DNA from 2 places in the Sulfuriflexus sp. genome. Region 1 is predicted to be linked to the other one. Evidence: predicted binding sites of a transcription regulator. Region 1 holds the regulator's gene; the other holds the start of a gene.

Region 1 (3,412 bases):
GATCCCCACTTCTGTTTCTGCCTTTGTGTAATAGGGTTCAAGGTCGGCATAACGAATCGGCCAGTCCGCCACATTCGCGCCTTCGATCTCACCGAAGCTGGCGTGCAGGTGGAAGTCTTCCGGCTTGAGGCGGTAAAAGAAACCACTCATAAAATTTGAGGCACCGCCGACACAATTGCCGTTCCAGAAGTCCCAGCCCGATTCCGCGGTCGGCGTCGCCTCCCAGCCATCGCGGCCTGTGTCCTCGATGACGTGTTGTTCATCTTGCAGCTTCGGTGTGTAGACACTGCGCCGGCAACAGGCCAGTTCGTCTTTATAGAAGTCTTCTTCCCTGAACCATGGCCCCTTCTCCAGCACCAGCACCGAGTACCCTGCTTCGGCCAGGGTTAGCGCGACCGGGCCGCCACCGGCGCCGCTGCCAACGATGCAAACATCATAGACCTTGCTCATAAGCGGTAATACACCTTGTTAGCCGGCGGTTGCGGGAAGCCCGGCTGGTGACCCAGCCACTTCCAGCCAACCCCGTTCGGGTTGCCGCCGTAAGCCGGCGACGTCAGCAGCGCTTCAATAATGTACGCCAACAAGGTAGCTATCCAGTTCTCGCCGGCGCGGCTCAAGGCTACCTTGCGCAGGGTCTTTTCCTTTTCCGCCGTAGCCAGTTCGATAAAACCCGCCGAGTACAGGTCTCTGGCGATGCCGTTCAGCCATTGCACGCCATTTTGAATAAATGCCTTTTCCGATTCTTCGATGCCGTGCAGGTCAATGACGTTTTTCAGATACTGTAGCGCGTGGATCTGACTGGCCCCGGGGGCCTCGCCAGTGGCGGGAAACAAGTGTTCCTGCACAGCGGCCAGGGTGCGCCACGGTTCCCTTGCCTGCCACGCGCTTTGTTTTTCAGCTGCTCCTGCCGGCACCGCAGCCAGCAATGGCAGGGCGGCACACGCAGCAAGGAAACGCCGCCTTGAATTCAGCTGCTGCTGCCTGGCAAGCACCGCGGCCGGAACCTGCCGGTCCCATTCGTCGAGTCTGTTACTCATGTGCGGTCATTGTGGCGTTGTTGTTTATAACCCAGAGGTCAATAAACCTGAGAAAACGACGCTTTGAATATTCACCCTCTTGCAAAAATCCGGCCGTGTCCCTTGAAGCTAATACCGAGCCATCGCTGTGCGCAATAAAAAAGTGCGGGTAGCCGGTTACTTTCGGAAACGTTGCCAGGAATTCGTGATTCGGGTTCTCGTCACTGACATTAACCTTCAGGACGACGAAATGGTCATAAAGTTTTTTCCTGACGCTTTGATTGTTGTTAATAAAAAGATCCAGCTTTTTACACCACGCGCACCAGTTGCCGCCCAGCTCAATAAGTACACGGCGCTGCGTTGCCGTTGCATTGGCAATTGCATCACGGCCATCCTGAAACGGATCACGCTCAGGGTCATAGTGCTGGCTGTAATCGGGGATACGTTCATCGGCCGCGACAACAGTTGTCGCTGCAATAAGGGCAAAACCAAAGAGAAGTGCTTTCATCACCTGCATGTGACTTTTATTCGCTCCTCATGCTTCTCATGCTCATCCAGGTCGTGAGCATATTGGGTCTGTCAGGCAGCGAGGCTTTCCAGCCCGCTGATATCGAGCAGACGAATGGTCTTGTTATCAATCTCCAGCATGCCGATTTCCTGCAGGTGGGCCAGTTGGCGACTGATGGTTTCGAAGGCCAGCCCGAGGTAATTGCCAATGTCCTGCCGCGTCATCGGCAAGCGAAGTTGATTACCGTCGAAACCACGCTTGAGCATGCGCTCGCGCAGGTTAAGCAGAAAACGCGCCAGCCGTTGCTCGGCCGAGCTGCCGCCGATCATCATGAGCATGCCCTGGTCACGACGGATCTCGCGGCTCATGATGCAGGCCAGGTCGTGTTGCAGGCTGGGCACTTCCTTTTCGAGTTGCTCAAGGGCATCGAATGGCAACTCGCAGATTTCGGTCTTCTCCAGTGCCACGGCGTTACAGCTGTGCAGGCTGGAATCGATCGCGTCGAGTCCGAGGACTTCACCTGTCAGGTGAAAACCGGTGATCTGCTCCTTGCCCTCCACAGTCAGACCGTAGGATTTGATGGCGCCATATTGCAGGGCATACAGGGAATGAAACCTGTCGCCGGTGCGATAGATATAGTCCCCCTTCTTCAGGGGCGTGCGTCTTTTCACCAGGCGGTCCATCAGGGTCAGCGCCTCACCCTCCAGCGATACCGGCAGACACAGTCGACGCACGCCACAGTCCTCACAGGCCGGCTTGACATGGAACACATTATCCGTCGATGTTGGTTTGCTCATTGCGTTTCCGATTCTGTGCTTATTCTTGCTTTGGTAACTATTGTGACCATCCCCGGCAGATAAGTATAGTGCCTAATTGACCGTATAACTCGGGGTATTTTATGCTTATTTACCTGTATTCAGCCTGTTGATGATTTGCCGGCGACGATATACTCTCCAAGACCAATCACGCCATCTGGCAGAGCCTGCATGCCCGAACTTATAGACAGTTTCAACCGCCCTATCGAATACGTCCGCCTTTCGGTGACCGATCGGTGCGATCTGCGCTGCAATTACTGCATGCCCAGGGACTTCCACGATTTCGAAGACCGGGAACATGTCCTGAGCTTCGAGGAGATAGAGCGTGTCATGGCGGCATTTGGTGAACTCGGCGTCAAGCGCATTCGCCTCACGGGAGGTGAACCGCTGGTCCGCAAGGGCCTGCCTGACCTCGCCGCCAGGCTGGCCGCTCTGCCCGGCATTGAAGACCTTTCCCTGTCCACGAATGCCGTCCGCCTCGCCAAACACGCCGAGGCTCTCGTCCGGGCCGGGGTTTCGCGCATCAATGTCAGTCTCGATACGCTTCAGCCAGCGCGCTTCAAGGCCATCACGAACGGCAGGCTGGACAAGGTGATCGACGGCCTGATGGCGGCAAAACAGTCGAGATTTCAACCCATTAAGTTAAACATGGTGGCCATGCGCGGCGTCAATGATGACGAGTTCGGGGATATGGTCGATTTCTGTCTTGAGCACGATTTTACCCTGCGCCTCATCGAGACCATGCCGCTGGGTGAAAGCGGGCTTGATGCCACGGATCACTACCTCGATCTGCAAACCGTCAAGCAGCAACTGGCCGAGCGTTATGACCTGGTGCCGGGCGTCATGGCCGGCGGTGGCCCGGCAAAATACATGCAGGTCGTCGGCACGAATATGCACATTGGTTTTATCACGCCGATCTCGCAACACTTTTGCGAAAGCTGCAACCGCGTCCGCCTGGCTGCCGATGGTACCTTGTACCTGTGTCTCGGCCAGGAAGACAAGCTTGAACTGCGCCCCTTGCTGCGCGGGGGCATCAGCGATGCCGGTCTGCGCGAGGCCATTGTTGGCGCCAT
Region 2 (3,412 bases), on a different contig from region 1:
TATGCCTACACCGGCAATCTTTATGACGTCGATGGTGGCACGACTTATTGCCACAGTTGCGGGGCGAAGCTCATTGTCCGTGACTGGTACGAATTGAAGGACTGGCAGCTGGATAAACACGGCCACTGCAAGCAATGTGGCACAGCCTGCGCCGGCGTATTCGAGGCCTCCCCCGGGCAGTGGGGGGCTCGCCGCCAGCCGGTCCGCCTGGCCGATTTTGCCAGCTAGCCCGGCTGATTCCCCGCTTTTACTTGACTTCACTGCACCGCGCCCTAGACTCGCAAGCCTGATGATTTAGACAGCGGCCAGACACCTTATATATGGCCCGTGTTCAGGAGTGAGCCATGAGTGGTGGATGTACCTCAGATGTAACCGAACCGTTTGCCTTGCAGGCGCTGGGCGATAGCATGGAACCCGAATTCGAGGATGGGGCGATCATTATCGTCGACCAGGCCGCGCCCTGTGGCAATGGTTCCTACGTGGTGCTCGATTACCAGGGTGAAACCCATTTTCGTCAATACGTTGAGGAGGATGGCAAGAAATACATGCGACCGCTAAACACTGCCTATGAAACGGTCGAACTGGCTGAACCCTTCAGTGTCCGTGGCGTGGTGATTCAGAAATACTTCAAACGCAAACGTACCCATTATGACTGGACCACGAAAGAAATTGCCGTGGCCCGTGTTACCTCATGAGCCAGGGACAACTGCCTGTAGAAGAGCTGCATAGCCTGGCTGACTTTATTCGTTGGGGCGCCAGTCGTTTTAACGAAGCCGGGCTGCACTATGGTCACGGTACCAATAATGCGGTTGACGAGGCACTGACACTGGTATTGCACGCCCTGCACCTGCAGCACGGCCTCGCCCCGGAGCTGTTTTCCGCGCGTCTCACACGGGACGAAAAACAGCGCGTTTTTGACTTGCTTGGCCAGCGTTATGAACAGCGTATCCCGGTGCCTTATCTGACTCATGAGGCCTGGTTTGCCGGCTTGTCATTTTATGTTGATGAACGTGTGCTGGTACCGCGTTCGCCAATTGCCGAACTCATCGAGCAGCAATTTGAACCCTGGGTCGACGCCGAACAGGTTGGCCACGTGCTGGACATGTGTACCGGCAGTGCCTGTATTGCCATTGCCTGTGCCCACGCCTTTCCGTATGCCCAGGTTGATGCGGCCGATATCTCGACGGATGCACTGGCGGTGGCGCAAAAGAACATTGAACAACATGGTCTGGAAGGGACGGTAAATCTTTACGAATCCAACCTGTTTGCGAACCTGCCGGTGCAGCGTTATGACATTATCGTCAGCAACCCGCCGTATGTGTCGGCCGGGGAAATGGCGGCATTGCCGGACGAGTACAACCATGAGCCGGCGATGGGCCTGGCATCGGGTGAAGACGGGCTGGATGCTTGTGTCGAGATCCTGGCCGAGGCCGGTAACCGCTTAAGTGATGACGGTATCCTGGTTGTGGAAGTCGGTAACAGTGCCGAGACGCTGGCGACGCGTTTTCCGCAGGTGCCGTTTCTCTGGCTCGACTTCGAACGCGGTGGCGAGGGTGTGTTCCTGTTGACCGCGAAGCAGGTCAGAGAACATCAGGTCGAATTTACAGGCCAGCGACGCGCAGCCGGTTAAAGGAAACAGGGCTGAAACCTGAAACAGCGCTGCACGTGCTTAATGACACGCATCGCTATGGCCTGGATATCGACGAGGATTGATCCAGATCATAGCTGCCGGTTAAGAGGCGCGGCATAATCTTTCGTCATTCAGCGGAATAGAATCAGGCGGCATCATTGCTGTCCCGTTAACGTAAGCCTGATAAGCAGTAAGCATCGGGTAAATAAGACAATGTGTTATCGAATCTAAATCCCCTCACCCTAACCCTCTCCCGGAGGGAGAGGGAATTAACGAGACAGCAGTGAGGCGGCATACTAGCCTTCTCCCGGAAGAAGAGGGAATTAACGAGACAGCAGTGAGGCGGCATGAAACAAACCGAACAACAAGTCATCTTTGACCTCGAGCTACTGAAAAAGTACGACGTTAGTGGCCCGCGTTACACTTCCTATCCAACCGCGCCCCAGTTTGATGCCGGTTTTACGGAGCAGGATTACCGGGCCTGTATCGCCGACAGCCAGGCTGCAGGGCCTTCCCGGCCATTATCGCTGTATGTGCATCTGCCGTTCTGCGACACGATTTGTTACTACTGCGCCTGTAACAAGATCGTCACCAGGGACCGCGCCCGCGCTGTCCCCTATCTGCAACACCTCTATAAAGAGATCGCCATGCAGGCGGTCCTGTTCGATAGTGATCGCATCGTTGAACAATTGCATTGGGGTGGTGGCACGCCGACCTTTATCAGTCATGCGCAAATGACTGAACTGATGCAGCATCTTCATCAACAGTTTAATTTTGCCGCGGATGAAGCCGGCGAGTACTCAATCGAGATCGACCCGCGAGAGGCCAATGCGGAAACCATCGCCGTGTTGCGCGATATCGGTTTTAACCGCCTGAGCCTCGGCGTGCAGGACCTCGATGAAGGCGTGCAGAAGGCGGTGAACCGCATCCAGTCTGAAGAGGAGACCTTTGCCGTAATCGATGCCGCGCGTGCCGAGGGCTTCCGTTCCATCAGCCTGGATCTGATGTACGGCCTGCCGCGGCAAACGGTGGCCGGTTTTATGCGTACCCTTGAGCGTGTGTTACAGGCCGAACCGGATCGGTTGTCACTGTTTAACTACGCGCACATGCCGACCCTGTTCAAACCACAACGACGCATCAATGATGCCGAGTTGCCGGATGCGCAGACCAAGCTTGATATCCTGCAGGCCAGTATCGAACACCTCGGCAAGGCCGGTTATGTGTACATCGGTATGGATCACTTTGCCCGCCCGGATGATGAACTGGCAGTGGCCCAGCGCGAAGGCAAATTGCATCGCAATTTCCAGGGTTACTCGACGCACGCTGACTGTGACCTGCTGGCCTTCGGTGTGACGGCCATCGGCCAGATCGGTGACAGCTATAGCCAGAACCAGCGCGAGGCGGAGGCCTATTACACGGCACTCGACGCCGGGCAGCTGCCCCTGTTACGCGGCATGCGCCTGAGCGAGGATGACAAGGTCCGGCGTCATGTGATCCAGACCCTGATTTGTCACTTTGCTCTTGAGTTTGCTGTTATCGATGCTGAACTGGAGATTGATTCCCGTCACTACTTCGCAGAGGACTTACGCCATCTCGAGCCAATGCAGGCCGATGGCCTGCTTGAAGTGAGCGATGCCGGTATCCGGGTCTTGCCAGCGGGACGCTTGTTGATTCGCAATATCTGCATGGTCTTTGATGCCTACCTGCAAAAGTCGGCACAGCAATTCTCCAGGGTCATCTAATACACGCTGACGAGATGCCAATAAACGGCTACAATACCCT

The links. The regulator FNR, encoded in region 1, switches genes on or off when oxygen is low (the NO sensors DNR and NnrR bind a similar motif). The targets are predictions, from matches to a motif close to TTGATNTANATCAA.
Region 2: hemN (oxygen-independent coproporphyrinogen III oxidase) is a predicted target of FNR. The motif match lies at 1,710-1,723, and genes of this name have one in related genera.

What each region holds. Positions count from the first base shown of each region.
Region 1 is NZ_JAVVES010000024.1:14,385-17,796, forward strand. It holds gene RQ738_RS06260 (GMC family oxidoreductase) at 1-450, opposite strand, end outside; gene RQ738_RS06265 (gluconate 2-dehydrogenase subunit 3 family protein) at 447-1,037, opposite strand; gene RQ738_RS06270 (thioredoxin family protein) at 1,030-1,524, opposite strand; gene fnr (fumarate/nitrate reduction transcriptional regulator Fnr) at 1,596-2,321, opposite strand; gene moaA (GTP 3',8-cyclase MoaA) at 2,511-3,412, shown strand, end outside.
Region 2 is NZ_JAVVES010000030.1:15,237-18,648, reverse strand. It holds gene amrS (AmmeMemoRadiSam system radical SAM enzyme) at 1-228, shown strand, start outside; gene RQ738_RS07280 (S24 family peptidase) at 345-695, shown strand; gene prmB (50S ribosomal protein L3 N(5)-glutamine methyltransferase) at 692-1,630, shown strand; gene hemN (oxygen-independent coproporphyrinogen III oxidase) at 1,978-3,372, shown strand.